2 regions of the Kordiimonas pumila genome follow, and region 1 is predicted to be linked to the other one. Evidence: riboswitches for the same ligand, from Rfam matches in the RefSeq annotation. Region 1 holds a riboswitch; the other holds the start of a gene.
What was found. A riboswitch is a leader RNA that binds a small molecule or an ion and turns the genes downstream of it on or off. The one in region 1 is predicted to bind cobalamin.

Region 1 (15,284 bases):
TAATGTCATTAAACTCGCAGTAACACATATGGGTATGTATCTGGACTGCATCCGTCACACCGCTGGTTGCAAGCTTGAAACAGGCAACAGCCCACTCAAGATATGCACTCCATTCCAGACGCCTTAAGGGCAGCCCCTCTCGAAGTGCAGGTTCATCAACTTGAATAAGGCGGATGCCCGCAGTTTCAAGGTCCGTCACTTCATCTCTGAGGGCAAGGGCAATCTGTTTGCATACGTCAGCGCGGGGCATGTCATCGCGGACAAACGACCATTGCAGCATGGTAACGGGCCCGGTTAACATGCCTTTTACGGGCCTGCTGGTAAGGGACTGGGCATATGCGGTCCATTCTACTGTCATGGCGTGCGGGCGGGCAACATCGCCGTATATGATAGGGGGGCGCACACAGCGTGAGCCGTAGCTTTGTACCCATGCGTGTTTGGTAAAGGCATAGCCGGCCAGTTGTTCACCAAAATATTGTACCATGTCATTACGTTCAAACTCGCCGTGCACCAATACATCAATGCCGATCTCTTCTTGCCAGCGAATGGCTCTTTTTGTCTCTGTTTTCAAAAAAGCATTGTAGGCTGTAGGGCTTAGTTCTCCTTTGTTAAAGGCGGTACGGGCCTTGCGTACCTCAGCTGTTTGGGGAAAAGACCCAATAGTCGTTGTTGGGAAAAGTGGTAAGCCGGTGGCTTCCTGCTGTAGGAAACTGCGTGTTTTAAACGGGCTGTTTCTACTGGTTAATTCAGAGCCTGTAGCCTGCACACGGTTTTGTACGGTTTTATTGTGCACCTTGTCAGAAGTAGCGCGTGCTTGCAGGGCTTTGGTTGCTGCTTGCAGCGCGCCTGCGACAGTCTCAACACCTTTTTCAAAAGCTTGACCAAGGGTTGATAACTCTGCCATTTTCTGGACAGAGAAAGCTAGCCAGCTCTTTAGGTCACTATCCAGTTCTGTCTCAAGTTCAAGATCAATGGGGGTGTGCAGGAGCGAGCAGGAAGGTGCAAGCTCAATGCCTGTTAAACCACGTTCCTGAACTACCGGTAATAGCCAGTCATGCAGCTTTTGCAGGTCTGCCCGCCAAATGTTCCTGCCGTCAATGACACCAAGGGACAATATCTGGTTTTGCTGAAGCTTTTGCCTGACTGCTGTGAGTTGTTCTGGTGCGCGCACCAAATCTATGTGTAGGCCGGCAACAGGTAGGGATGTTGCTATGTCAAGATTGTTACCGAGGCTGCCAAAATATGATGTTAGCATAATTTTGAGCGAGGGCACTGTTTTAGCAATTTTGCTATATACCCTTTTGTAGGCTGCACGCTCTATTTCGCTGAGATCCAACACAAGGGCGGGTTCGTCTATTTGTAACCATTCCGCTCCTGCTGCCTGAAGTTGCTCCATAAGGTCCAGATAAACTGACAGTATCTTGTCAATCAGGTTAATACATTCTGTTGTACCATCTGTGCATTTGCTCAGTTTTAAAAAGCTAATAGGCCCAAGGATTACGGGGCGAGTTTTATAACCGATCGCTAGCGCTTCGCGGAACTCATCAACCGGTTTTGTGGATGCAAGGGTAAAATCTTGATCGGGCTCCAGTTCCGGCACCATATAGTGATAATTGGTGTCGAACCATTTGGTCATTTCCAGTGCTGGCACACCGTGGGCTGGTGCGCTGTGACCATGCACGCATATGGGGTGCGAGGCGCCGCCTACGCTGCCCCGTGCCATGGCAAAATAGGTTTCAAGGTTCACTGGGCCGCCGCTCCAGCCATAAGCTTTGGGAATGGCACCAACCATAACGGCAGTATCCAGAACATGATCGTAAAACGAAAAGTCATTTGATGGTATGGTGGTAATGCCAAGCGCGTGTTGGCGCGCCCAGTTGGCGCACCGAAGGGCTGTTGCTGTTTCAGACAGGTCTTTTGCGCTTAGCTGGCCAGACCAGTATTTTTCGAGGGCAAATTTTAGCTCTCTGCGTGGCCCAATTCTGGGCGTTCCAAGTGATGCAATTGATAGAGTGTTTTTAGACATAGGCTTAACCCCAAATGTTGGGGGCAAAGGCCAAGGGGAAGCATGCCTGAACAAGCAGCAAAAAGCTGGCGTTAAAGCATAAGCATTCCTCCGGGGCACCCCGCCCGAGGACGTTCAATTTTGTCGCGGCAGGTCTCCTGACTTGCGGGTCAATGCTTTTGTCCGGCCTTCCCGATGCATGACACATCAGTGGCTGATAGTGGACAGAAGCTCACCGCCTACAGTTGCGGGGGCAGTTTTGGCATTGCTTGGCCATAAGCCTAACGCACCAAATTCCCTCTTAGCTCTTGGCCAAGTGTGGCCAGAGAACCGTGACAGGAAGCGTGTAGCATTCTTGTGGGCATGAAGTCAATCATAATATAAAGATTTCTTTATATTATGATTGACTGTGTGGTATTTTACTCTATTTTTCGATTAAAAGAGCAGCCCCAAAGTATTGAAATACAATTTATTGAAGAAATGCCCAATTAAGGGTTTCTTTTTGGGGAAGGCTTTTCTATATTTTCGACATTATGTGTAAGTATTGAATAGATCGATTGGGGTATCTATGCCGAGTAATAAAGTTTCTACTGTAAAGAGTAGCGTCTTAAGCCTGTCTGAAGAGTATGTTGAAGCTGATATTGCTCTTCCTAAAGTAGCAGCAGATGCCAATCTGATTCCAGATACAGATTTCTCCAATCAACACGGCGTTGAAGACCGTGGACATGTGGGCGGCTTTCTGTGAGTGATGGCAGCGGTACGAATGATGTTCTGAACAGCTTGCCGCGGCTATTAGACGGAGATGTTATCGGTCTTGCGTATGACAGTGAGACGGGCTCGTTGTGGGTATCAGTGAACGGTGTATGGCAGAACGGAGCTGATAGGAGCGAGCGGCGCTGATGTTGTGAGCGACTTTGAAACCGATGAGGATATACTTGATATTTCTGGCGCAGGAACAGGGTTTACTGGTTTAAGTGATCTTGTAAGCGCGACGACAGAAACATCTATGAATGGTAGTGACGGCGTGCTGATAGAGTTGAGTGCGGATAATGTTCTCTTTATCAAAGGGTTAAGTCTTGCCGAATTGCAGACGCTCTATGATGGCGGTAATGTGCTTATATAGACTGTTCAGCCGGATAAAGGGCAGTGTGGTTTTTATGCTGCCCTTGATTGACGTGTTTTGACCGTTTTCATGGATATGCTGGAATGTACATGGTCCACCCCGGGTAAGTGGAAAACCCGGTCATTGAGAAACAGTTCATAATCCCGGATATTTTTAACCAGAATATGCAGGATATAATCATACTGACCTGTAACAGAATAGCAGGCCAGTATTTCCGGCATGCGGCCCACAGCTTCTTCGAACAGTTTAACATTGTTTTTTGAGTGGCGGTTTAGCGTGACCTGTGCAAAGGCGGTTAGCTCAAAGCCAACAGCGTCGTGGTTAATGGTTGCCTGATAGCTTTCAATGACACCAGCATCTTCCATTGCCTTGATGCGCCGCCAGCAGGATGCTGTAGAGGCACCTACCTGTTCAGCAATTTGCTGGGAACTGAGTTTGCAATTCTCCGTGAGCAAAGCCAAAATTTTTTTGTCTATTTGATCTATTTCCATTTTGAAATAATAATCCAATATATATTTATATATGAAATATATTAATCATAATACGATATAAATATAATAATTATGAAATTAAATATAGGATAAAATGAATTACAATTGCATTTAATGTCAGAAACAATGAATGCGAAGTAATATTATGGGCCATATTGATCTCTCTTATGAACTGAAGGACCGTTACAAGGCGGGACGTGAACGTGTTTTTCTAACAGGCACGCAGGCCATTGTCCGCATTATGCTGATGCAGGCTGAGATGGACAAGCGGGATGGCTTGAATACTGCTGGTTTTGTGAGTGGATACCGTGGATCGCCGCTAGGGGGTGTTGATCAGGAAATGTGGCGTGGTTCCAAGCTTCTTGAGGCAGCGAAGGTTAAGTTTTTACCCGCTATCAATGAAGAGTTGGGCGCAACTGCAGTTCTTGGCTCTCAGCAGGTGGAAACAGACCCAGACCGCGATGTTGATGGGGTGTATGCCATGTGGTACGGCAAAGGCCCCGGTGTTGACCGGGCAGCAGATGCCCTGAAACATGGTAATGCTTATGGTTCATCACCAAAAGGTGGCGTTCTGGTGGTTGCAGGCGATGATCATGGTTGTGTGTCATCCAGTATGGCGCACCAGTCTGATGTGGCATTGATGGATTGGTTTATGCCGATCCTTAATCCGGCAAGTGTGGCTGAATTTGAAGAGTTTGGTCTTTATGGCTATGCCCTTTCCCGTTACTCGGGCATGTGGGTTGGCTTTAAGGCAATTTCTGAAACGGTTGAAAGTGCACAGTCGTGCGAGGTGAAGCCGCTGCCAACCTTTACTATCCCGGCTGATTTTGAAATGCCTGAACTTGGTGTCCATTACCGCTGGCCAGACCTGCCGGGACCACAAATTGAAAACCGCATGGTCGCTAAAAAAGGGGCGGTTCTTGCCTTTGCGCGGGCGAACCCAATCGACAGAATTATCCTGAATCCAAAAGCCGCACGATTTGGCATAGTAACAACAGGCAAGGGCCACCTAGACTTGATGGAAGCGCTTGAGAGGCTTGGTCTCGATGAAGCACGCCTCACAGAACTTGGTGTGGGTATTTATAAAGTTGGCATGGTGTGGCCGCTTGAACTTGCAGGCATGTGTGAGTTCCTTGAAGGCAAGGAAGAAATTCTGGTTGTTGAGGAAAAGCGCGGCATTATTGAGAGCCAAATCAAAGAATATATCTTTTCCCATGAAGGTGCGCCAGAATGCCGTGTGTACGGCAAAGAAAATGCTGATGGCTCTGAATTGTTACCGTGGGTTGGGGAACTAAGCCCCCTTATGGTGATGAAGGCTGTTTCCAAGCAGCTTGGTAAAATGTTTAGTGCCTCTTTTGATACGATTATAGCTGAGGCAAGCAGTAAACCAACAAAAGCTGCCCCCATAACAGACATTTCCCGAATGCCCTATTTTTGTTCGGGTTGCCCGCATAACAGGTCAACTGTTGTGCCTGAGGGGAGTAAGGCCCTTGCAGGGATCGGGTGCCATTTTATGGCTTCGTGGATGGACCGGAAAACAGAATCGCTCATTCAGATGGGCGGCGAAGGTGTGAACTGGGTTGGCCGTTCGCTGTTTAATGGCGGCAAACATATTTTTCAAAACCTCGGTGAGGGTACATATTTCCATTCAGGATACCTGGCTATTCGTCAGGCGCAGGCAGCAAATACCAATATTACCTATAAGATTCTGTTTAATGATGCTGTGGCCATGACTGGCGGTCAGCCGGTTGACGGCCAGATTACAGTACCTGCTATTGTTAATCAGGTGCGGGCAGAAGGTGTTAGCTGGATCAGGGTTGTGAGCGACGAACCTGAAAAATATAACACAGTGACCCTGCCATCTGGTGTATCTGTGCATCACCGCGATGAGCTAGATGTATTGCAGCGTGAATGCCGGGATATTAAGGGTGTAACTGTACTGGTTTATGATCAGACATGTGCCGCAGAAAAGCGCCGCCGCCGCAAAAAAGGGCAATTCCCGGACCCTGCAAAGCGTGCGTTTATTAACCACGCCGTTTGTGAGGGCTGTGGTGATTGCTCGGTTCAGTCAAACTGTTTGTCCATTCAACCAAAGGAAACAATGGCGGGCCGCAAGCGCCAGATTGATCAGCATTCCTGCAACAAAGACTATTCCTGTGTTAATGGCTTTTGCCCAAGCTTTGTTACGGTGGAAGGCGGTATGCTCCGTAAACCGCAGGCCCTTGAGATTGATGGTTTCAAGGATGCTGTAAGCGGGCTTACGGCGCCTGATACCACACTCGCACGTGCCTATAACTTACTTATAGGCGGTGTTGGCGGTACCGGAGTTGTGACCATTGGTGCCGTGATTACAATGGCGGCTCATATTGAGGGCAAAGGCAGCTCGGTTCTTGACTTTATGGGCTTTGCACAAAAAGGTGGTACGGTTCTGAGTTATGTAAGGCTTGCAAACAAGCCATCGGAGCTGCACCAAGTGCGTATTGAAGAAGGCAGTGCCGATGCTGTTGTTGGCTGCGATATGGTGGTAGCAACTGGACCGCAAGCAATGAAAACATTGGCAGACGGCAAAACCCGTATTTCTTTAAACCTTGAAGAGATACCTACAGGTAACTTTACGACAAACCGTGATGCTTTGATGCGTGCAGACAAAAGGGTTGCTCTTTTAGAGGCGGTAGCGGGTAAAGACAATTTCAATGCTATCAATGCCAGCAAAATTGCGATTGATCTTCTGGGCGATTCCGTTTTTTCAAATATGCTAATGGCAGGCTATGCATGGCAGCAAGGCCTTATCCCGGTGTCGCTTGAGGCAATGATGCGGGCGATCGAGCTTAATGGTGTAGCTATTGAGAAAAATCAGGCTGCTTTCCATTGGGGCCGGCTTGTTTTTGCAAAACCAGAGTTTGTGTTCAGCAACATTGAAACGCCGTCAGCACCGATGAAACCTGATTATGCGGGCCTGAAGGCTTTTCATGCGGCATTCCTGACAAAATATCAGAATGCAGCATACGCAGAAAGATATAATAGCTTTATGGCAGCAGTTGAGCAGGCTGATACGACGTTGCTTGGCGCGCCTAAATTGTTGTCAGAGACAGTCGCGCGCGCTTATTACAAGCTTCTCGCCATCAAGGATGAGTATGAAGTGGCACGGCTTTATACTGATGGTAGTTTCGAGGCTGACCTGAAGAAAACATTCGAGGGTGACTATAAGGTTAAATACCATATGGCACCGCCCATATTTGGTGCGAAAAAAGGCCCGAATGGACGGCCTAAAAAGTATCAATTCGGCCCTTGGATGAAACTTGCACTGCGTGTGATGCGCCAGTTCCGTTTCTTGCGGGGCACTGCTTTTGATGTTTTTGGTATGACAGAGGAACGCAGAAGCCAGCGCGCTATGATTACAGCTTATGAAAAGCTTGTGTCTGATGTGCTGGCAAGCATTAATGCCGATAATTATGCAACGGCGGTCACTGTGCTTGCAAAAGTTATGGATGTTCGTGGGTATGGCCCTGTATTTGACGAATCCCTAATTAAATACAATCAGGAATTGCCAGCTTTAATAGATGGCTATAGAAACCCTGAAGTGAACACAAAAGCAGCATAAGATTTGGAGTGATAGTATGTTTAGCAGTATGGCTAGTTTGCCAATTGACCCAATATTGGGTTTGATGGCGAAGTTTCGTGAAGACCCGAACAGTGATAAGGTTGATCTTAGTGTCGGTGTTTATAAAACAGCTAATGGGCATACGCCTATTTTTGAAGCTGTGAAAGCGGCAGAGAAATACAGGCTGGAGACAGAAGACACCAAAGCTTATATCGGCATGATGGGTACGCCAGGCTACAATGATGCGATGCTTCGTCTACTCATCGGCGCTGACTACCCAAGTGACCGCATTGCTGCTGCGTTAACGCCAGGCGGCTGCGGCGCGCTAAGGGTTGCGTCAGAGTTTTTGATGCGGGCAAACCCCGATGCAACCGTATGGGTAAGCGACCCAACATGGGCAAACCACATGCCTCTTATTGGCGGCGTTGGTTTGAAAATTAAAACATACCCTTATTATGATAAAGCATCCCACGGTGTGAACTTTAGTGGCATGATTGAAACTCTAAAGGGGTTGGGGCCAAACGATGTGGTGCTATTGCATGCATCCTGCCACAACCCATCAGGCGCTGATCTGTCTCCGGCTCAGTGGGACGAGATTGCCGCTGTTGCTGCGGAGCGCGGTTTCATTCCTTTCATTGATAGTGCGTATCAGGGGCTGGGTGAAGGGCTTGATGCTGATGCGTACGGCATTAGAAAAATCGCTGCCTCTGTTGAGGAAATGATCCTTGCGTCTTCCTGCTCTAAAAACTTCGGTCTGTACCGTGACCGCGTTGGTCAAGTGGCTGTGATGACCAAAGCAGACCGCAAAGAAGTTACTGTTGGTCAGATCAGCTCGATTGCTCGTGGTATGTATTCAATGCCGCCCGCGCATGGCGGCGCTGTTGTTGAGCATATTCTGACAACACCGTCGCTTACTGCCTCATGGCAGAAGGAACTGGCGGGTATCTGTTCATCTATCCAGACATCCAGAACCCTCTTGAAAGCTGGCTTGGAAAAGGCTGGTGTTGAAGGTGATTTTGCTTACCTGATACAAAATCAGGGCATGTTTTCTTTCCTTGATTTAACAGTAGAGCAAATTAACAAATTGCAAGCTGATTATTCTGTGTATCTGGTAAACTCTGGGCGTATTAACCTTGCAGGCGTTACGGCTAATAATATTGACTATCTCGCCGCATCAATAAAAAGCGTTACCGGCTAATATAGGCAGACTTATTGCTGAACAATGATAGGCCTGCAGTGAAGACTGCGGGCCTTTTATTTTGGTGTTTTTTAAATTTTCGTATCGGTGTCGGTTAGGCCGTTGAGCCCGTTTAGGAGGATATCAGCGATCATATCAGCGAGTTTTTCAGAGCTTAGGCTACCGCTTGGTTTAAACCAGAGGTAGGTCCAGTTGATCATACCGAGCATGAGCATGGACACCACGGATTTTGCTTTGTGGATGTTGAGATCAGACGGGGCTATTCTATCAGCGAGTTCTGCAAAGGCATGCACGACACGGTTCTGGATCTCGACCACTTCCTTTTTCCGCTCAGGGGGCAGGGAGCCAAGTTCGTTTACGAGCAGGTGATGGCAGTCAACCGTGCGCTCATAAATGATCAGATAGTCTCGAATGATTTTACGCAGCGTTTCCGCGGGCGGCAGGTCTTCCTGCATAAGGCTGGTGGCGCTTGCTTCCAGTTCGCGCACATGGTCGAGCATGGCGTGATAGAGCATATCCTCTTTAGAGGGGTAATAATGGTAGATCAGTGCTTTTGAAATACCACACTTGGCGGCAATACCTGAGATGGAGGCCTTGTGATAGCCTTCAACAGCAAAGACATTGGCGGCTGTCTCCAGAATCTTCTGTTTGCGGGTGTCATAGTCTGCTGACTGGGGACGGGCCATTGATATACCTTTTGTTTTTCCTATCTGTAGCGACCAACACCATAGGATGCAAGTATCCAGAAACCGGGCAGCATATGCGCTTAAACTTCCGTTTTATGATGTCGTAGTGGGTGTTTGGCTGAGCAGGGCGGCCCCGTACAAAGCGGCATCTTTTTCTGTGATCATATAGGCGGGTATTTTCGCGAGCATATTTTCCATGGGCGCTTTATTCAGGAAATGGTTGGTGAACTGGCTTGTTACAATAAAGTCTGCAATCTGCGGCAGGATCCCGCCGCCGAGATAAACACCGCCAGTTGCGCCTTGAGCCAAGGCAATGTCTCCGGCGGCATCACCCAGCATAGAGCAAAATACGCTTAATGTTTTAAGGCAGATGCTGTCCTTGTTTTCAAGCGCCTGTATGCTGATGGTTTTAGGGTCATACTCTTTTGGGGCTACATTCTCAAGTGCACAGATAGCTTTGTAAATACGTGTAATACCCGCGCCGCATAGCAATGTTTCAGTTGTCACGCGACCAATCGTTTTGGAAACCTCTGCCCACACATCGACAGCATCTTTGCCTAAGGGTATAAAAGACATATGCCCTGCCTCTGTGGGTACAACGGTATAGTTATGATCGTGTTTCACGAGTATTGCTGATCCAAAGCCAGTGCCTGGCCCCATGATGCTAATGGCGCCAACAGGGTTGTCGCTCCCTTTGTATAAAACGGTTACATCTTCCATGTTAAGGGCAGGGGCCGACCGTGCAAGAGCTTCAAAATCATTAGCCAGTAAAAGTTCTACTAAGCCAAATTCGTGTTTTAGGGCGGCTTGGTCCAGATGCCAGCCAATGTTAGTGATATGCGCTTTCCCTTTTGACACAGGGCCAGCTACAGCAAGGCAAGCTTCTGTTGGTATATCCCCTTCAAGGGTTGAAAGGTAGGTATGCAGGATACTAGAAAAATTTGAAAATTCCGCACAAGTATATGTTTTATAATACAAAAGTATAGGTTTGGATTCTGCACTGCTGCAAACAGCAACTGCAAGCCGCGCATTTGTGCCGCCAATATCTGCCACCAAAACTGAGCTAGTATGAGTAGGTTGCTTTGCCGCCATATGACCCTGTTACCCCTTGTAGTATACGTTCATGCGTTACGGATTATGGCAATGAATATAGGAAAAAGGTTTTTATGCCAAATTGACAGCGCTGTCAAAGATCAAAAAGTTTGCTTAGCATGTGTTTGATACGGAGTAACGGTAAAAGGGTACTTTTTAGTGTGGATATAGGGGGACTGGTTTTATACTATATTGGTTTCATAAGGTTCAATTGCTGTATGAGAATGCTGCGAATACTATCACTTGTGATATCTGATGAAATAAAGCTGTGTAACGTGGCTGATGTTCCAATGTGTGCTAGAAGCAGTGCGCTGGCCTGAATGTCGTAGTCAGCCCGTATCTCGCCTTTTTCTTTTAGCTTGGTTAAGGTGTGTTCCATCAGCCTTTGGCTACTTTCTGTTGACTTTGCAAGAGCGGCCCGTATTTCCTTATCTGTGAAGCAAGATTGTAAAATATGTATATTCAGATGATGTAAACCGGGGTTTTTCTCGCCAGAAAGTTCGTCTGCACCGGCATGGAAAAATGCTTTTAGTTCTTCCAAGCTGTTTATTTGAATATTTCCCCGGTGTTCATTCGCCCATTCCAGAAGTTCGATGATAAGTTCACGCTTGTTTTTAAAGTGTGTGTAAAGCGCCCCTATGCTTAAGCCGGCCTGTTCACTTATCTGCTTCATGGTTGCAGCTTCGTAGCCACGTTCTGTAAAACACATTATGGCCGCGTCCAGAATTTGCTGCCTTCTTTCTTGCATGTGTTTTGGGTCGCGTTTGGGCATGATGGTGTATTCCTAAAATCGCATGTTCTCTGTTTATAAGCTTGTTTATCAGCTTGACATAAAAATAAAAGAATATAAGTTCGCTTTAAATAAATGAATCATGGTTCTTTTATTTTGAAATAACAATATAAAAATAGAAAACATTCAGAGAGGATAGAAAATGAAGGTGAAAGCAATTTGCAATATTGTGGTGGCGTATCTGTTTTTCGGCATGGCGGGTGCGGTGTTTGCCGAAACGACGGTTATTCATGCAGGACATATTATTGTCGAACCGGGTAAGCCGATTCTAGAAAACTACAGCATTATTGTAGAAAATGATAAAATTACAGCGATTAAGCCCGGTTTTGTTGAGGGCGATAAAACGGTAGACCTTAAAGGTGCTTATGTTTTACCGGGCCTTATTGATATGCACACCCATGTCACCCTTAGCTTGAACCTAATAGATCCAACGGCTAGCATTTTAAGGGCTGGTGTAGGGCGGATACCACCACTGGTGTTTGCCAGCCTGCCAAGGGTGCAACAAGTATTACATAATGGTTTTACAACAATTCGTAATCTTGGTGACCCTGCAAGTATCACATACGACCTACGCGATGCCATTAATCAAGGCATTATTGAAGGGCCGCGTATTTTAGCGTCAGAGCCGCAGTTTAATGTCTCGGGTGGTGATTACGATGCCTTTTCTTTTGGAGTAAAGCCTGAGGCTGAGCACTTTTTTGAAAACCGAGGGACATGTGACGGTGCCATTGACTGCCGCCGTGCCGTGCGAGAAGAAATTCACCGTGGGGCTGGCGTTATAAAGCTGCGTATGGCCGGGCTTGGTTTTATGGATAACGATATTGGTGCGATCGAGTATGAGGATGAAATCAACGCAATTGTTGATACAGCTCATAAGCTGAACCGAACCGTTGCTGCGCACTCAAACTCAAAGCCTGAAGGTAACCGCCTAATTATTATGGCCGGTGTAGATAGTATCGAACACGGCCCTGTTGCAGAGGCTGAGGTTAAGCTAATGAAAGAGCACGGAGTTGCTCTAACACCGACACTTATTGCCAATGAAACAGCTAAATCATGGATGGATGCCATAAAAGCCGCCACGGGCCGCGATGTTTATCAGGAAACCATTGATGGTGCTAAAAATGCTTATAACACGGGTGTGATGATTGTATATGGAACCGATCTGGGCTTGTTTGGGCCTGAAAAACAGCTTGATGAGTTTGAATTGTTGGTAAAACAAGCGGGCATGACACCAACAGATGCCTTGAAAGCGGCTACTATTAATGCTGCAACGGTACTAAATATGCAGGATAAAATTGGTAGCCTTAAAGACGGTAAATTTGCAGATATCATTGCTGTTTCTGGCAATCCCCTTGCTGATATTTCGGCTATGAAAAAAATCAAATTCGTTATGAAGGCCGGGAAAGTCTACAAGGATGATAATATCTCCAAATAACATATAGACTAGCATGGTTGTGTTTAGAGGCTTGCAGTGAACTCATTATAGGTGAAATCACTGCAGGCCTTAATTTTTATAGGCGTAATACGGGTTATAAAGGCGTATTTCAGGCATTTATCTTGGGTTCTCTGTGGTATCAAATAACAGTGGTGAACCGAATAAAGGATGGGGTAGGCTAAATGAGATCAATAATACCAAGCTGCATAAGGATATGTTCTATTTATGGTTTTGCGTTGCTGGGCCTTGCAGCCTGTGGCGAAAGTCAGGACAGGGCACCTACGCCAACAAGTTTTTTAATAGAGAATGCCAGTGTTATTGACGGCACAGGCTCTGCTGCACACCGTATAAGTGTTCGCGTTGATGGGGAGCAAATTATTGCTGTTGGTGATTTGAACGCTATGGCTGGCGAACGAATTATTGATGCATCTGGGCTTGTTTTGGCTCCAGGCTTTATTGATACCCATAATCACCACGACTGGTCCATGAAAGAAGACCCAACACTTTTGCCTGCGGTGAGCCAAGGGATAACCACCATCATTGTTGGACAGGATGGTAGCTCAAGCGTGCCAATTTCATCTATGTATGCTTTTTTGGAAAAGTCGCCGGTTGCCCTGAATTACGCTTCTTATGTTGGGCATAACACTGTGCGTGAGCAGGTTATGGGCGATGATAACAAACGCCCGGCAACACAGGCTGAAATTGAGCAAATGGCAGACCTTGTAAGAAGGGATATAACTGCAGGGGCACTGGGGCTTTCCTCTGGGCTTGAATATGACCCGGGCATATATTCCTCAACAGGGGAAGTACTGACACTGGCTAAAGCTGCTGCAAGCCTTGGTGGCCGCTATATTAGCCATATGAGAAGTGAAGACCGTGCCATATGGCCTGCGGTGGAAGAGCTCATCGAGATTGGCCGCGAAACCGGCATGCCTGTGCAGGTGTCACATATCAAGCTTGCCATGCGTAGCCTGTGGGGTAAGGCAGACGACATGATTGCCTTGCTGGATGCGGCGCGCGCTGAGGGTATTGATGTCACAGCGGATATTTATCCCTATGATTACTGGGCTTCAAGCTTGGAGGTTCTGTTGCCGAATAGAGATTTTGAAAACAGGGCAGATTTTGAATTTGCACTCAGTGAACTGGTGCAACCTGATGATTATTACTTGATACAGTTTGCCCCCGCCCCAACCCTTGTTGGCAAAAGCATGGGTGAGATTGCACGAGCGCGCGGCGAAGACCCTATTGATACGTATATGGCCCTTTTAAAAGAAGTGCATGCGTGGGAAAAAGCGAACCCAGAATCCGGTATGGAAACCGAAGGTGTGATGGGGCGCAGTATGCGTACAGACGATGTGAAAAAGCTTATGCTATGGCCTCATACTAATATATGCAGTGATGGCACTTATGAAGGCCATCCTAGAGGATACGGCACATATCCCCGCATTTTGGGGCGCTTTGTACGTGACGAGCATGTAATGCCACTGGAAGTGGCTATCCATAAAATGACAGGGCTTGCTGCAAGCCATATGGGTATTACTGACCGAGGCTTGATTAAGGAAGGCTATAAAGCTGATCTAGTGCTGTTTGATGCGGACACTATTATTGATAATGCTACAATCGCTGAAGCCACAAAGCTTTCTACTGGTATTCAGAATGTTTGGGTAAATGGTACGCTTGTTTACAATACAGGTAATGCAACAGGCGAATATCCTGGTCAGATTATTAGGTATGTGCCTTAATAATAAGGCTATATACCGAGGCTTTTTATGAAGAAAATAGTAAAGGTGGTATTTATTCTGTTGTGCTGGAGTAGTATAGCGCCTGTCGCTGTCGCGGCGCATGACATAGATGCTCCACCTGTTACTGTAGCGCTCGAAACCGAGCTTGGCTCTATTGTTATAGAGGTTTACCGAGGTAAAGCGCCGTTATCAGCGGGTGATTTTTTGAAATATGTTGATACCGGCCTTTTGAACGGCGCAGGCTTTTACCGTGTGGTTCGCGCGGATAATGATAACGGCAATCCAAAAATTGAGGTTATTCAGGGCGGCCTTCTGGATGAAACCAAAGGGCTTGGTTCTGTTGCACATGAAAGTACCGAATTAACAGGCCTAAAGCATGTTGCAGGCGCCGTGTCTTTGGCGCGTGACACTGTTGGAACTGGCTCAGCCGTAGCTTTCTTTATCTGCGTCACTGATCAGCCCTCTCTTGATTATGGTGGTAAACGCAACCCGGATGGCCAAGGTTATGCTGTGTTTGGGCAGGTGACAATCGGTATGGATGTTGTTCGTGCAATTCAGGCTTTACCCGCCAATGCTTCCATAGATGATGCGTATGTTAAAGGGCAAATTTTAGAAAACCCGCTACTGATTTTAAACGCCACAACGCTCACACAGTAAAGCAGGCAGTGTAGCTGAAACAGGACTTCAGGCTTTTGCAAGCTTAAGTATATCGTAAAATATACACCAAATTTCCAGACAGGCCTTGCAGGCTCTGAACATCATTGTATGGTGGAAATGACTATATTGCTATTCTGGCAAGGGCCAGTGTTCCTTATGCCTGAACATAACGATCAAGCTTTCAAAAAGTAACGAGGCCCTATGACCTTACGATCCACTGTTATTGGAATATCTGCTCTATTAACGGGAGCGGGTGCCCTTCATATGGGCATGAGCCTTCAAGGGACGCTTGTTGGGGTGCGGGCCGGGATTGAGAATTTCCCTGCAATTCTGATTGGCCTCATTATGTCAGGCTATTATGCGGGCTTTGTTGCAGGCAGCGTTTATGCCCCCAAAATAGTGAACAAGGTTGGCCATATCAGAACATTCTCTGCTTTTGCATCTTTGGCATCTGCTGCGGCTCT
Region 2 (15,284 bases), 1.7 Mb from region 1:
ACAAACGGCTACTGTCGCCCCCACTGATAAAGCCGTGCCCATAACAATACGCCAGCGCAGGCGAGCAACATCAATCCCCAGTGTTGCAGCAGCTTCTGAACCAAGCGACAAGGCATTCAAGCCTTGCCCCGAACCCAGCATCATAACCCAGCCTGCAAGAATGAAAGGGCTAGCCAGAATCAGGTCTTCATACGTACGGTTTTCAAGGGATCCTAACATCCAGAGCACCATTTCCTGCACACTCATAGGTGTTGGGGCAAAGTTCATAACAAGCGACACCCCCGCCATAGCAAGGCTTGATATACCCATGCCAGCCAGTATCAGTGTTAAAACACTACTATCTCTTGCTGCCAATATTACCAGAACAAAGGTAGCAAAAAGCGCCCCTGTCATGGCAAAAACAGGCACCATAAAAAGGCTAACGGCTGAAAAACCAAAATAAATGGCAATAACAGCCCCAAGGCTTGCAGATGATGTAACACCAATTACGCCCGGGTCAGCAAGCGGGTTACGCAGCAATCCCTGCAAAGCAGCGCCCGTATAACCAAGTGTTGCACCGGTTAAAATAGCAAGCGCCACACGCGGCATTCTTAGGTCTTGTACAATAAGCACCAGACCTTCATCGCCGCGCCCCAAAAGCGCCCGCAGGAATTCCGCCGCCGTTAAGGAAATTTGCCCGTACATGCCAGACACAAAAGCCGCCACCACCAAAAGACAAGCTAATGCACCATGAAACAACCAAGGCTTGCGGGTGAACATTGTTATCATGGCGCTGCCTTTGTAGTGATGCCAAGCCCTATAGCCTGCTCTCTAATATATTCTGCCGCATCAATCGCAAAAACACCACTGCATGTTAGATACCGGCTTGGAACATGAATGATGGGCAAGTCACCCATCAAATGCTTGTAAACACTGTGCCTGCTACTGCTCCAGCTTGAAACATGAATATCGGCATCATGGAAAAACGTGGCCACCACAAAATCAGGCGGGCTCACCACCATTTTCTCTAGTGGCAGTGGCACCCAACCCTTGATGCCTGCCTCTGCAGCCACCGTATCAAACCCTGCAAGCTTGATAATGTCATCAATGTAGGTACCCTCACCTGCCGTGAACCCGCCCGGTGTCATATAAACAGCTTTCTGGCTATATCGCTCTGCATCCATAAGCGCTTGATAGCGCTTTCTGTAGTTTTGCTGTAGTTCACCCGCGCGGGTTTCTGCCCCAAGCAAGCGGCCAACATCCATCAGCACACCAAGGCTTTCATCAAGCGAGCCTGCATAAGGCGGCATATATGCTGCTATACCAACCTGATTAAGAACAGCCACAGCCCTTGGGCCGCCTCTGTATGTTAACAACACTAAATCAGGTTTTATGGAAATCGCCTCTTCAAGGCTCCCCCCCACAACTGGCAAACCATACGCCGCCTCTTCATAAAAAGAGCGGTTATCGGCAGCCTCAAAAGATACAGCCTGAATATCAGTGCGGTCAGCAAGCGCCAAAACAAATTGGTCGGCACAGCGATCAAGCGAAACAAATCCGCCCGCATAAAGCGGCCCAGTGATAAGGCATATAGAAAGAATGGAGGCGGCAAACCGCCCCCATATCCCTTTAGAAGGGTAAAAGTGCTTATGCAGCGCAGAAGCGCCCATCACCATCCCCTATCAGAAGTTAGCACGTACACCAAAATAGCTGGCAATCCCGGGTGTACCATAGCCTAGAATTTGCTGATACTCTTCATCTAGCAGATTGTTGACCCGGCCATATAGCTCAATACTATCTGTCACCTTATAGGCCGCAGTTAGGTCTAGCCTTATCCAGCTGTCATTCGTGCGGTTGCCTGTATCCAGCTCATTGCCGTTATATGTAGCAGAAACCTGTGTAGACAGGCGGTCTGTTACATCCCAGTCAATCACGGCGTAAGCCTGATGCTTTGGCCTTCTAATAAGGCGCAGGTCCGTATCCCTGTCTTTGCTTGAAGCATATGTATAATTCGCAGCAAAAGTAACCGCACTGCTCAGAGCGGCATCAACAGAAAGCTCCACACCTTTTGACCGTGCACGGTCTACGTTATCGTAGCCAATGGTGCTGGTATAAATGATCAGATCATCTGTTTTCTGGTCAAAATAGGTTGCAGCAAATTTCACTGTGCCGTCTAGCACCGTTTGCTCAACCCCTGCTTCCCAAGACTTTGCCCGTTCAGGCAACAAATTCACGTTCGGCTCTGTTTGCGCAACTGGATAGCAGTAAGTGCATATATAAGATAGCTGGTACAGGCTTGGTGCCTTAAAGCCCTCACCCCAGTTAGCAAATACCCGTGTGCCAATTTCAGCAAAATTATAGGATGCCCGCAGTTGCCCGTTTGTGCTGGAGCCAAAATCAGAATGATCATCAAGCCTAAGGCCCGCTGACAGTGATAAGCCGCCCTCTTCATAGGCCACAACACCAAAGACACTGTTGATATCCACTGTATTTGCCTGATCAGCAGGTTCTTTCAGCTTAATGTTTTCATGTTGCGCACCTGCTGTCAGTGACCATGCCTCTGTAAAGCTGTAAACGCCCAGATAATCAAGGTTCAGGCGCTCGCCTTTGCCGGGATATGTGCCATATGCAGAAATGCTCTGCCGGGACAGGGCCGAATACTCGACAGACACCGTGTTATTAAACCGGCCATCCAGAAGGTCTGCCACCAGTTTACCACCCACCAGATATTCTTCTGACAAGGCTCTGTCTGGTCCGTCTGCAGGTTCATATGCACCAGAGGCCGGGTTAAAGGCAGAACTATCAACATCTGCGTGGCTATCTGTATAGCTACCAAACACTTCTGCCGTCACAAGGTCAGACAGGGCCGCATGCACGCGCGCGCGCAGCGTATAGCTGTTGTAGCCATCTTTTTCTGTGTTACCCGCAGCTTCATCTGCCACAGAAATACCGTCTGTTTCTACCGCGCTGCCAGACAAGACAAAGCCCAGCTTTTCACTACCTCCGCGCAGCGTAGCCCCACCGCGGAACGTATCAAAAGCGCCGTATTCGCCAAAAACGTTACCAGAAAAACCATCACCGTTTGCACGTTTGGTGATGATGTTCACCACACCGCCAATGGCATCAGAACCATAAAGCACAGACTGCGGGCCTTTCAGCACTTCTATGCGTTCAATCGTGGCGGGGTCCAGCGTACCAAAGTTAAAACCGCCGCCGGGGGCAGACACATCATTCACCTGCACACCGTCGATCAGCACCACAGTTTGGTCGGTTGCGTTACCGCGAATACTAACAGTTGCCTGCGTGCCAAAACCACCATTCTGGTTAATCGATACACCCGGCAGGGTTTGAATGGCATCAAGCGCAAAGCTATATTGCCCGCGTGTAAGAGCTTCCTCGCTCATCACAGAAATACTGGCACCAACATCACTGATGTTTTGTTCGCGGCGCGATGCTGTTACAACAACTTCTTCCAAAGCAGCCTCGGCATATATAGCGCTTGAAGCTGTGAAAGTGGTGGAAGCCAATAGCAATATTTTTAATGTATCAGACATAATAAGTTTCATCCAACTGAGCCTAAAAGGCCGTCTTTTATAAAACTGTGGGGAGTTTGTCTGATAAGGCCGGAACGGCCTTCTCCTTACAATCTCCGTGCACAGCGGCGATTGTCGCCGACACGGAGGTCCGCTTCTGAGTGGTTAACCCGACCATCAGAAAGGCGACTAGACGGCAGGTCTCCTGGCTTGTGGATCGATGTGCCTGGCATCCTTCCCGGTGATGTACACCAGTGGATAAATTGCCACGCACTCCTCACATACAGTTGCGGGTACAGCCACGGTTTTTAACCGTGTTCCCTCTTAGCGACTGGCATACACCAGCCGAACCATCTGGGGTGGCTATAATACATGTGAAGGGTGGAGGCAAGAGACACTTCGTTGCACTCAAAAATATCGCTTCCACAAAACATGTGACAACAAGATACTACATATGGGGCTCTATAACCCAAACACTTTCCTCTGCAGCACATTTTCCTTTGAGGCCACCTTGCACTTGCTCCCTCGCAAGAAGCCTAAGCTTGTATGCGCTACCGTAATGCTGCCTGACTTCTTCATCCGGCACGGAAAACGGAGGCCCTGCCATCTGGCTTTGGTCATATGTGTAAGTGATAGCCAGTTGCGGGGCTGTATGTGTTATCATACATAAATGCTTTGTGTAGTGCGCCCGAACGGTTGCTGGCAAAGCCACAAGGGCTGCCCGGTCGTAGACAGCATCAACCTGCCCTAGCAGCTCTGCTGACAGGGCGAAAATATCCCCAACAAAAATATCAATATTTTCTGCACTGTATGTGGTCAGGGTACCATCTACCACATGCGGGGTTACGCCAAGTTCATCAAAAAGCTGCTTTACAGCCAGTTCACTTAGCTCTGCACCAACAACAGTGTAATTTCGGGAAAGGAGCCAGGCGATATCGCGTGTTTTACCACAAAGTGGCACAAAAACCCGCGCTGCCACAGGCAACGCTAGAGCGTTAAAGTGTTTTACAAGCTGCTCATTTGCCTGTCCTTCATGAAATGCAATATCGTTTTTTTGCCATTTATCTAACCAAAATTCATTTTCCATCACGTAACCTTTCCGTGTTGATCTTTTCTGTGTTTGCACTAGTTTACAAGTTCAAGTTAACTTGAGGTCAAGAGAAAATGGTTAGTACAGCGGTTATTGATATTAGTGAGGTTTCCAAACTATCCGGATTACCCGCTTCAACACTGCGATTTTATGAAGAGAAAAGGCTCATACATTCGATCGGACGACGGGGTCTGCGACGGCTTTTTCCAGCCACTATTATGGAAAGGCTGGCGCTTATTACATTAGGGCGCAAGGCCGGTTTTTCGCTAGATGATATCGCCCGCATGTTTGCTCCTGACGGCACGCCCAAAATTAACAGAGAGCAATTGGTTGCCAAAGCTCATGAACTGGACCGCACAATCAAACAGCTTGAAACAATGAGGGATGGTTTGCAGCATGCTGCACTGTGCACGGCCCCAAGCCACATGGAATGCCCAAAATTCCAGCGCTTACTCAAGGCCGCTAGCAAAAAAAGCACATATGCCCCTCAAAAGAACCTTGAAAAGTTCTAGCCATCTACCTTAGCTACTTAAAAATACAAAGCCTTACAAGCTTATTAGCGGGTTAAAGCCATTAAGGCGGTACCATCCTGCAATCGAAAAACGATCTCGGTTTGTAGGCAATACTTCATGTGGGAAGTCTTCGCTCAGAAACACAGCAATAGTGCCAAAAGTGGGTGCAATGCGCATAAGCTCGGTTGTGCCCTCAGGGTCATATAACACCAGTTCGCCGCCATCACCCGGCATCCAGTCAGGGTTTAAGTATACAACAACCGAAACAACCCTGTTTGCTTCCCCTTTAAAGGCATCCTGGTGTTGAGCATAAAAGCCACCTTCAGGATAATGTGCATAATGGCTTTCAAAGGAAAAAAGGCCTAAAAATAAATGCTTATTCAAATAAGCTTGCAAATTTTCTGCCCAGTCAAGCCATGCTTTTCCAGCTACAGAAGCACCTGTTATCCAGCATATCTGATCGCGGCGAATGTCAGAGTCTACGGTATGGTTTGCGGCGCGGCCAACACCTGCCTCCCTAAACTTAACCGGTGGCATCTCGCCCACTTGCTGCCATAACAATGCAGAAAGCGCAGACGGTAGCGCACCAGGCTGGCAGCTATAGCCCTTATCCTGAATATCATCAGCAATTGATGCAAACAACAGGCACGCGTCGCCAGTGTCAAGCGCGCCCGTGCCCTCAAGAAAAAAATGCTCCATTTTACCCTAAGAAACCCCAAAACAGCGCACGGAAGACCATGCGGCTGGCATATCACTGGTTCCAAGCTATGGAACCATGTTACCGCCTTAATCGCATATAGAAACAGGCTGGTCTATTATTCTTTACTCGCTAATCATGAAAATTATGCCAGTACTGGTCGGGTATAGCCTGTACCTTTTCACTTAGCAGCGGGTTCGCAAGCTCAAAAACATGTTTTGGATGATCGCCAACAAGTTTTTGCGCCTCTTTATAAAAACCCGCCTTCATGAAAATTTCCATGAATTTACCATTCTCATAAAGGCGCTTTAACCCCTGCTCAATGATAGCGGCTCTTACTGTATCGTCTTTCGCTAAATAGAAAAAATGGTCAAATTTGTAATATAATAAAATATTCTTCTCTATCACCAGTCGCTCGGCAAGCGGATCATCTTTTAACATATCAAGTTCAACAGAAACCTCGCTCAGCCCGCGCGGAAAAGCCGTAAAACGGCCATACATAAGCATTGGCCATAAATAGGGGTGGTCACCCGTAAACACTTTAAATCCAGCAGCTTTCAGTATCTTCGTATCAGGCCAGTATGTACCAGACCCCACATCAATATTCTGAATTATATCATCTAGGCTGGAAATGTTTTTTAAAAGATGCAGGTTTTCATCCTTAAGCACCATCATACGGTATCCGAGCAAGCCGCGCGTTAAGGGTATATCCACTTGTGCATAAGATTGCTCCCGCTCTATACTATGACCGGTATAGAGCACATTGATTATGCCGTTCTCTTTTTTAAGCGATCTAAAAGCGCGCTGCTGAGGTATCTGTTCAGGAAAACGGTAAGTTGTCAGGGTGTGATCGCCGTCAGCCTCTTTCAGGGCAGCTTCAAGGAGTGTCGGGAAATACTCATCGTCCCCCAAACGCAAGATAAACTCTTCAGCAAACAAACTACCGGGAAAGCACAGTAATAGAAGGAACACCCTGATCACCAGCAAACGCACATATACCAACACATGCCCAAGCATGATGACCCTTTACTAACGCCACAAACAGATGAAGAAATAACCAGTACGATCTTACTTCATTGCAATATTAATGCCTTAAACTCAATAAGGTCGTCAACCTGTTGCTCCATGTGGAAAAGGTAAACCAGCCCGGACAAGATCATTTTGTTGGCTTAACCGCAATTTTAGTGGTGTTTTTCCATGCGGTGAGAGCAATGGAGGAATTTATTTCGCGTACGCCTTCAATTTGCGACAAGCTATTCCAGAAAAAGTCCTCATAAGCCTGTACATCTTTCACGCGGATTTTAAGGAAAAAATCCACGTCGCCCATCAGGGTATGGCACTCGATCACTTCGGGAAAACTTTTCACCTTGTCAATGAAATGTGGCAAGCTATCGCGGCTGTGAGCCTGCATTTTAACCTGCGCTATCACCATAACGCCAAGCCCAGCCTTTTCCGGATCCAGAATAATAGTATGGCGTTTGATAACACCATCATCTGTTAGTTTTTGGATGCGCCGCCACACAGCGGACCGGCTTGAAGCCACCTTGTCTGCTAAATCATTAAGGGGAATAGTGGCATCATCCTGCAAGATATTCAGGATGCGTGCATCAAGATCGTCTATCATACGGTACTTATTTCCACATTAAAACCATAATATGAAATATTTTCTCACATAAACCTTATTTTGTCAAATTATAGGGAACACATTCCACATTATTGCGGCTATTTTCCTGTCAACAAATAACCAAACGGAGACGACCCATGGTATTAAGAGGTAAAACCCGGACCAGATTTTCAGTGCAGGCTGATTATGAGGTCAGCACACTTTCGCGCGTTCTTGAGCTTTTTAGCGTTCGCGGTGTGCCGTATTATAACATGTCCGCGCGCCAAACAGATAATGGCCAGCAATGGATTGAGCTGGATTGCAGCGATGTGGAAGACCAGAATACAAACCTTTTGATGAATAAAATTCGCCAAATTGTGACCGTAAGGGCTGTGCGCGTTGAAACACTGGTTCTTGCCCACTAACTGCCCCGTTAAGAAAATTGAACTGTTATTCCGCCTCCCCCCATGCGGAATATAAAAAGGCGACCTCGCACAGCCTGCGGTGTCGCCTTTTAATATATACACCGGTTGGCAGGCTATTAGCCGCCGTTTGCTTCCAAATAAGCAAGAAGATCGGTAATTTCCTCTGGTTTCCTGAGGCCAACAAACGCCATTTTCGTGCCCTTAACATAGGTACGCGGTGACTGCAGGTACGCCGCCAAAGTTTCCTCGTTCCAGACAATAGCCGCATCAACCATTGCTTTTGAATATTTATAGCCTTCAACCGTACCGGACGTGCGGCCCATAACACCGTGCAAAGAAGGTCCCATCATCATTTGGCCTTCCTCAAGGGAGTGACATGCCTTGCATTTACGAAAAACCCGTTCGCCTTTTTCCACATCACCGTCTGCCGCTGCGGGCAAAGCAAGATGTGCAACAAAACCAATTGCCACTAACATGCGTGCTAATTTCATCGTCTGTTACCTTTCCAACTCGATAGAGTTATAACATGCGCGGCAAGATAAAGACCCTGCACGCAAGCGTCCAGAAAAAACCTTATGTCGCGACAATTCGACACAAGCTACACCCACAAAGAAGACAAAAAAAAGCCGTAGCAAAGCTACGGCTAAAGAGTTTATGCTGTATAGAAACTCCGGGCATCTTAAGTGGACGGCATACACAGTCAACAGCCTCAAGGCCGCGTCACAAAAAATTCAAGGATTTGAAATATTTAGGGCTGTTATTCGCCAGTTTTATGACAGTTAACAGTCAATTTAGTGTCTTATTTACAACCAATCGCACCAGCAACGGGCAAAGAGGCTGACCAGCCACTTTTTTCGCGCAGAGTCAAGGTACCAGATGGTACCTTCAAACCTTGCCTCAGGCTCTTATCTTTTTCGGCATGAATAGCCAGAGTGATTTCCATATCCCCTGACAAAAAAGATTGCTGCTCGTGGAATGACGCGCCAATCAGCTTCTCTTTTGATCGAAGTTTCAGTGCTGCTCGCTGGCCGTCAAGGATCATAAGTGCGGCATCCTCTGCAGACCGCTGAAAATAAATCAGGGGCGCGTCTTCGCGGCGAAGCCACAAAAACAAGCCACACTCGCCTGCCTGCAATTTCTGCTGTGCAACAATACCAATACGAGAAAGAACTTCATCGTTTCCCAGCGTTTTAGATTCTGCCGCAGCCATGGAAACACTTTGGCTTGGTGCTTTTTTTTCAGCCCCACATGCCGCCAAAAACACCATCAAAACCATTGCAACACTATGTTTCACATCGTTCCCCTATGGTTTCAGGCTAAACTGCAGTGTGCCCTTATACGCCGTGCCGTCATACTGCAAGCCTGCCACTCCGGCAACTGCTCGCATGCCTTCATCTGCCGATATTACTGGTATAACAGTAATATCGGCAGATGCCATACCTTGTTGATTAACACTAACAGGAATTTCAACCCGCATTCCATCATCGCTACCTGCAAGGTCCAGCTTGATGCCCATATCCGTGCAAACACCCATCCCTGAAAGAACAGGCGCATCGCCGCCAAGCTGCCTGAGCATATCTTGCAGAAAAGTGGTTTCAAGCTGGAAACTACCGCTCATACACTCGCCTGTATCACTAAACACCAGTGTTGTTGCCTGAATATGGGTTGTTGGCAAAAAGCGAACACCATACAAACCAATGGCTTTTGAAAACTGCCCCTGTAGTTCGTTCACCGAATATGTACCCCCCGATGAAACAAAGGTTGCCATACCGCGCACATCGCGCCCGTTTACAGTTGCCCGTGTTACTAAATCACCAGCCAACAAAGGCCAAAAGCCTGTTTCCAGCGTGACATTTTCAAGCATAATACCGTTTACGGTCAAAGCACGGGCACGAGCCTGCCATAGGGTGCCTTCAAAAGTGCCAGAAACCTGAGAAATGTTTGAGAAAACAAAGGATGCAGGCGCCTGCAAGACAACAAAAAACACGAACGCCACAAAACCAAGCAACACCAAAAACCAGTTTTTAAGAGGTAGAGAACGCATCATGCTTCTGGCCCAAACTCAACTTGCGCTCTAACCATACCGTCGACGCTGGTTTTGTTCATGGAAACCTTAACAGGGCTGATACTGTGCTTTGCCTCAAGCGCAGCAAGCCAGCGATAAATATTAGGCGCAGCCGCACTGTCCACCCATATGGCAAGCGCACCTTCTTCCCCCGGTTGAATACGGCTAACTTGCACATCAGCATCTCGTGCAGCGAGAGCGATCACAACCCGTGCGGGCTGGTCAGTATCAGCCTTTATTCTTTTAGGTGTAGCTGCTTGCAGTGCCAAAGCTTGATCTGAGCCGGAGATAATATTTTCATACAGAGTTATAGCACGTTCATAATTTTGCTCTGCCTCCTCCTTGTACAAAGTAACGGGGCGCACCACAAAAGCATATAGAAGCACAATAAACGCAAGCCCTGCAGCTATCATCAACAACAGCCGTTCGCGGGCTGATAACATATTCCAATACCCTATCATCTACTTGCTCCCGCATTAAGGTTAAGGGAAATATCTGTCAGGATAACAGGGCCTTCCTGCCGGCTACTACCTTCTGAAAAAGCGATACCAGATGCGTTCATTTTTTGCCTGAATGTATCAGCCTCAGCAAAACTGCTGAAGGCAAGTGTCAAGGTATACTCAGTCCGGCTCTGATCATAGCGCACCCCGTCAAGAGAAGCTCCCTCCACGCCAGATAGCACCTTAAAAAAGGCCGAAGATACAGATAAAAACTGCCCACCCTGCTTTTCTTCTGCATCCTTGATTTTACTGCGCATTTGCGCTTCAAGGTTCACAATGCGTTTCACATCAGGAAAAGCCTTTTTAAACTTTTCTTCCGCCGCCTCGTACAAGACTTCTGCCTTGTCGTTGTAGGATTGCGCCATATAAAATGTACCCGCAGCCCATGTAAAAAAACAAATCATTGCAAGGATGGCAGATCGTTTAAACAAAGGTATAAAAGCAAAAACATTAGTGTGTTTTGCGTAAGGCCCAGTCAGTATATTTGCCTCAGTCTCTAATGCCTTCGCCAAAAACGTCTTCCAAACCTGCTCTGTCAAGGCGGCTGGCAATATCAGGTCGGGCACCATAAGAACTGCAAGATCAGGCTCCCCGCAAAAGCCGCTACCATCTGCCATGCGCACCACTACATTTCCTTCAGGGGTTACTGCCACGGCATGCTCAGCCTGCACAGGCAAAAGGCAATAATCAGGCAAAACCCTGTCGGGTGAAACCCCTATACTATTTGTAAATTCAAGCACGTTATCTAGAAACGACCGCGCAGCAGCAATGATAAATGCCTTCCCGCTCTCTGGTTGCCCGATAAGGGAAAAGTGAGTATCCATTATGGGTGTTGCACACAGATCAGCCATCAGGTTCGGCAGGATTTTCTGCAGTTTAGCTGCCCCAAGTACAGGTACATCAACCACCCAACTAGAAAAGGCCGCTCCTTCACATACCACAATGGTTTTATCGGCCTCTACCGCCCTTTCTGCGACATCCCCTACAGGCACATCTGCAAGCCACACACCCGCCTCAGAAACAAAACCAGTCCGTTTCAGCTCTCTAGCGGAGGCACCTATTTCAAGAAGCAAATATTTACTCATTTCCATACCCCTCTGGTACGGGAAAGTACAAGGCTAGTGCCATCATCCTGCATTCCAATTGTAGAAGCCATGACATAAACTGCATCCTGAAACTGAACTTTTATAGTCGCTAGATAAGCTTGTGGCTTCAGTGTAATGTGCGCCCGTGTTTCCTGTGGAATTATCATACCGTTAAACAGTCGTTCTTTCCAAAACGCAGCCACGCTGGCATACCCCGCACTAGGCCGCTCTGATATCAAAACTGCCGCTTCCGAGAGCGATATTTTACCGCCCATCAAACTAACAAGAAGCGGCGCCTGATAAGGTAGCAAGCTGTTGACCTGCAACGCGCTTGGTGCACTATCAGGACGCACACATAAAAAAGGTTTTATCGCTTCCAGCACTTCGAGGCTGTAGCCTTTTACCAACCTAAGCTCGCTAATATCAGCCATCAGGGTGTTAGCTGCCCGGTATGGGGCCTTGCCAAGCGCATAATCATAATCTTCAGCACCAGCTGGGCTTGGGCGTGTATCTGTATCCAGCCAGTCTTTCAATGTGGCCGTCAAGTGCGCGGCGTGCCCATCCGCAAAGCCTGCAGCAGCCAGAAGGCTCTGATAGCGTATCATGCCGTCTGTCATATCGTTTGTGGGCACCGTATCTACAGGGTTATAGAGAAGGCTGTTCACGTTAAAACAATTGCTGGCATCTGCAAGGGTGCCGGTCACACTGCCACCATCAATCGGGTAGGTTAAGGCCTGTGCGCTATTAAGCCCCATGTAATTTTTTATTGCCTGATCCTGCTGGTTAAGTTTTTCAGCATATATACGAGCTATATTTTCCCCGCCGTATGCATAAAGCCGGGCCTGATCATACATATCGGTGCGTGCCGTTTTCCTGATAGAAAAATTCATCGTATCAAATGCCAACACTGCACCCGCACTCATGGCGGACACAATCACCATCACCATCACAAGGGCTGCGCCTTTATCCGACGTGATAGCGCCCGTCACAGATTGCAGCGTAAGAAGAAAGCGGTTCATCCACGCACCCCCACAGCTAGTAGTGTATGTACCGTGCCTTTACCGCCTAACTGCAATTTCAAGTCAACCAAATCTGGCATGTAACTACCTGCAAGAGAGGCAGGTTGCCAATCTTGCAGCCAAACAGTGTCTTTTTGGAACCGTATTTCAAGAGCCTTCACACCCGTAATAAGCGTTTGATCATGATATACAGAATCTGGTGTTCTATCAGGCTGACTATAGGACCTGCGCACAAGCTGGCCTTCCTTCAGCCAGTATTCAACAAGCTCCAGTGAGGGCAATGATGTACCAGCTTCCATCACCATTTTCCCGCCGCGAACAAAGCGCAGTAAAGGCGTATCACTATTACCTTTTTCACCGCTTTTAAAAGCTGGTTCAGTACCACCGTACACACCGCGCACTGGGCGCACCAAAACGCTGTCCATGTCTTCTTTTAAAACCTGCTGCACCGCCTGCAGCCGTGTTGTTAGCGCATCAGCCACAAACAGGCTTGTTTGGCCCTTCTGGTAGTTGGAATATACACCAACGCCCGCGGCACTTACGGCAGCAAAAACCACCACCGCAACCAGTGTTTCAATAAGGGAAAAGCCTAGTTCACTTTTCACTCTGCCCTCCTGTAGGCGGTACGCTTGACAAGTGTGTGCCCCCCCTCTGCATCCAGAACAGCAATATCAATTACCAATATATCATTTTCAGGCATGAGCCGTACCTGTTCGCGCCACATATACCGGCTGCCAAGTTGGTCTTCTTCGCCGCTTCGGTTGCCGGGTACAGGCAGTGCTGCAGACCCAAGGGCAAGCGCCGTTCTGTTGTCTGCAACAATAGCCGCTAGTGTTTTATCCTGAAGCTGGTGCGTAACCCGAAGTGAACCTGCTTGTCCGTCCAGCAAAGCAACGGCTGTCAGCGCCAGAATAGCTGTTGCTACAAGCATTTCAATTAGGGAAAAACCATTATCCGCCTTCAGGTTCATGCTGTTTAGTCCTGTTTCCAGTTGCCAATATCAGCACTCAGGCCTTCACCACCAAGGCGACCATCAGCCCCATACGAGAAAATATCATACGTGCCGTGCTCACCGGGGTAGAGATACTGGTAATCATTGCCCCATGGGTCATTTGGTAGGTCTTTGATAATACCCTCACTTCTAAGCGACGAGCCTTTAGGAGCCTTTGTCAGCACCTCAACACCTTCTTCAGTAGTAGGATAGCGGCGGGCTTCCATCCGGAACATTTCAACCGCTTGATCAAGGCGGCTAATGTCAACACGGGCCTTGTCTACCATAGCACGGTCGCTGCTTGGCATCACATTGATAACAACAACAGTTGTCAGCAGGCCCATAATAACAATTACGACCATCAGTTCGATTAGGGAAAAACCATCATCTGCACGAGCATTTTTAAGCATCTGCCGCAGTCTTTTCATCATTATGTTTTTCATCTCGTTTCTCCGTTACTTCAAAATCAGGCTGTTCAATTGCAAGATTGGCAGCATGATAGACATAACAATTGTACCAACAACAACACCCATGAGCACAACGATCATAGGTTCTAAAAGGCTTAATGCTTTTTTGGAAAAATCATCAAATTCCCGGTCCAGATAATCTGCAACCCGGCTCAGCATATCTGCAATACGCCCGCTTTTTTCGCCCGCCGCCATCATGTATGACAACATGGGAATAAACATGCCAGACTGCCTGATGGCAGCAGATGCGGCCACCCCTTCACGCACTTCGGCAATAATGCTTTCAAGGGCCTTGTGCATGGGTGCATTCATCACTGTTGCCTTTGAGGCTGTCATGGCCTCCAGAAGCGGGCTTCCGCCATCTACAAGGGTGCCAACTGACCGCGCAAACCGCGCCGTATTAACGGTGCGTATAAGCCTGCCAATAAGCGGTAAGGCCAATAGCACACTATGAATCCTGTATTTAAAATCTGGGCGACGCATCAAAGCAATAAAACCCGCCACACCGCTGACGGCCACAAGCAACAACACGATACCATAATCAACCATAAAGCCAGACACCGCGACAACGATCTGCGTAAGAAGCGGCAAGGCATGGCCGTACCCCTCAAACTGGGTTACCACCTTGGGCACTACAAAAACCATCATGGCACAGATCACACCAAACGCCACAACAGACAGAACCGCAGGATATAGCAGCGCTGTCTGTATTTTAGCACTTATCTCCTCCGACTTTTCCCTGTGGTCCGCAATACGGGAAAGAATACGGCCAATATCACCAGATGCCTCGCCCGCTGCCACCATTGACCTGTATAAACTGTCAAATGTTGCGGGTTCCTGCTCTAGTGCCTGTGACAGTCGCATTCCCTCCATCACGCGGGTGCGCACCCGCATCAGCACACGGCGCACAGCAGGCTTTTCCGACTGCCCGGCAATGGTACTAACCGCCTCTTCAACCGGCGCGCCAGCCTCAAGCAATGTTGCAAGCTGGCGGGTAACCAGTGCCACATCGCGCGAGGATATTTTGTCTGTCATCGCAGCAAAACTAAAGCCCGATTTTTTATCCCGGCCAGACTGTGCAAGCGCCGTGACATAAAGATTGCCATCTTTCAACCGTCGGCGCGCCTCGCGTTCACTTTCTGCCGCGATCACACCGGTTTTTTGTTTGCCCCTGCTATCAAGGGCTTTGTAATCAAACGCCTGCATGTGTAGCCCCTGAAACCCTTGAAACCCGCATCACTTCTTCCACGGTCGTGATGCCTTCTTCAACCAGCTGAGCACCAGACTGCGACAGGGTGCCCCCGTTTTGAAAGGCGTG

Region 2: it holds a riboswitch for cobalamin, as region 1 does, so the genes downstream of both, ICL80_RS15125 (TonB-dependent receptor plug domain-containing protein) here and metE (5-methyltetrahydropteroyltriglutamate--homocysteine S-methyltransferase) in region 1, are expected to answer to the same signal.

What each region holds. Positions count from the first base shown of each region.
Region 1 is NZ_CP061205.1:1,707,115-1,722,398, forward strand. Features, by position in the region: gene metE (5-methyltetrahydropteroyltriglutamate--homocysteine S-methyltransferase) at 1-2,026, opposite strand, end outside; cobalamin riboswitch at 2,137-2,355, opposite strand; gene ICL80_RS07265 (hypothetical protein) at 2,574-2,750, shown strand; gene ICL80_RS07270 (hypothetical protein) at 2,865-3,128, shown strand; gene ICL80_RS07275 (Lrp/AsnC family transcriptional regulator) at 3,161-3,619, opposite strand; gene ICL80_RS07280 (indolepyruvate ferredoxin oxidoreductase family protein) at 3,750-7,220, shown strand; gene ICL80_RS07285 (amino acid aminotransferase) at 7,237-8,418, shown strand; gene ICL80_RS07290 (TetR/AcrR family transcriptional regulator) at 8,490-9,104, opposite strand; gene glk (glucokinase) at 9,198-10,196, opposite strand; gene ICL80_RS07300 (TetR/AcrR family transcriptional regulator) at 10,384-10,968, opposite strand; gene ICL80_RS07305 (amidohydrolase family protein) at 11,129-12,421, shown strand; gene ICL80_RS07310 (N-acyl-D-amino-acid deacylase family protein) at 12,604-14,163, shown strand; gene ICL80_RS07315 (peptidylprolyl isomerase) at 14,191-14,820, shown strand; gene ICL80_RS07320 (MFS transporter) at 15,022-15,284, shown strand, end outside.
Region 2 is NZ_CP061205.1:3,422,335-3,437,618, forward strand. Features, by position in the region: gene ICL80_RS15115 (FecCD family ABC transporter permease) at 1-768, opposite strand, end outside; gene ICL80_RS15120 (ABC transporter substrate-binding protein) at 765-1,649, opposite strand; gene ICL80_RS15125 (TonB-dependent receptor plug domain-containing protein) at 1,662-3,533, opposite strand; cobalamin riboswitch at 3,691-3,882, opposite strand; gene tmpT (thiopurine S-methyltransferase) at 3,961-4,599, opposite strand; gene ICL80_RS15135 (helix-turn-helix domain-containing protein) at 4,677-5,114, shown strand; gene ICL80_RS15140 (2OG-Fe(II) oxygenase) at 5,148-5,813, opposite strand; gene ICL80_RS15145 (hypothetical protein) at 5,944-6,828, opposite strand; gene ICL80_RS15150 (Lrp/AsnC family transcriptional regulator) at 6,968-7,435, opposite strand; gene ICL80_RS15155 (ACT domain-containing protein) at 7,573-7,839, shown strand; gene ICL80_RS15160 (c-type cytochrome) at 7,956-8,330, opposite strand; gene ICL80_RS15165 (hypothetical protein) at 8,639-9,133, opposite strand; gene gspN (type II secretion system protein N) at 9,143-9,886, opposite strand; gene gspM (type II secretion system protein GspM) at 9,883-10,365, opposite strand; gene gspL (type II secretion system protein GspL) at 10,362-11,489, opposite strand; gene gspK (type II secretion system minor pseudopilin GspK) at 11,486-12,508, opposite strand; gene gspJ (type II secretion system minor pseudopilin GspJ) at 12,505-13,113, opposite strand; gene gspI (type II secretion system minor pseudopilin GspI) at 13,110-13,478, opposite strand; gene gspG (type II secretion system major pseudopilin GspG) at 13,484-13,942, opposite strand; gene gspF (type II secretion system inner membrane protein GspF) at 13,955-15,172, opposite strand; gene gspE (type II secretion system ATPase GspE) at 15,159-15,284, opposite strand, start outside.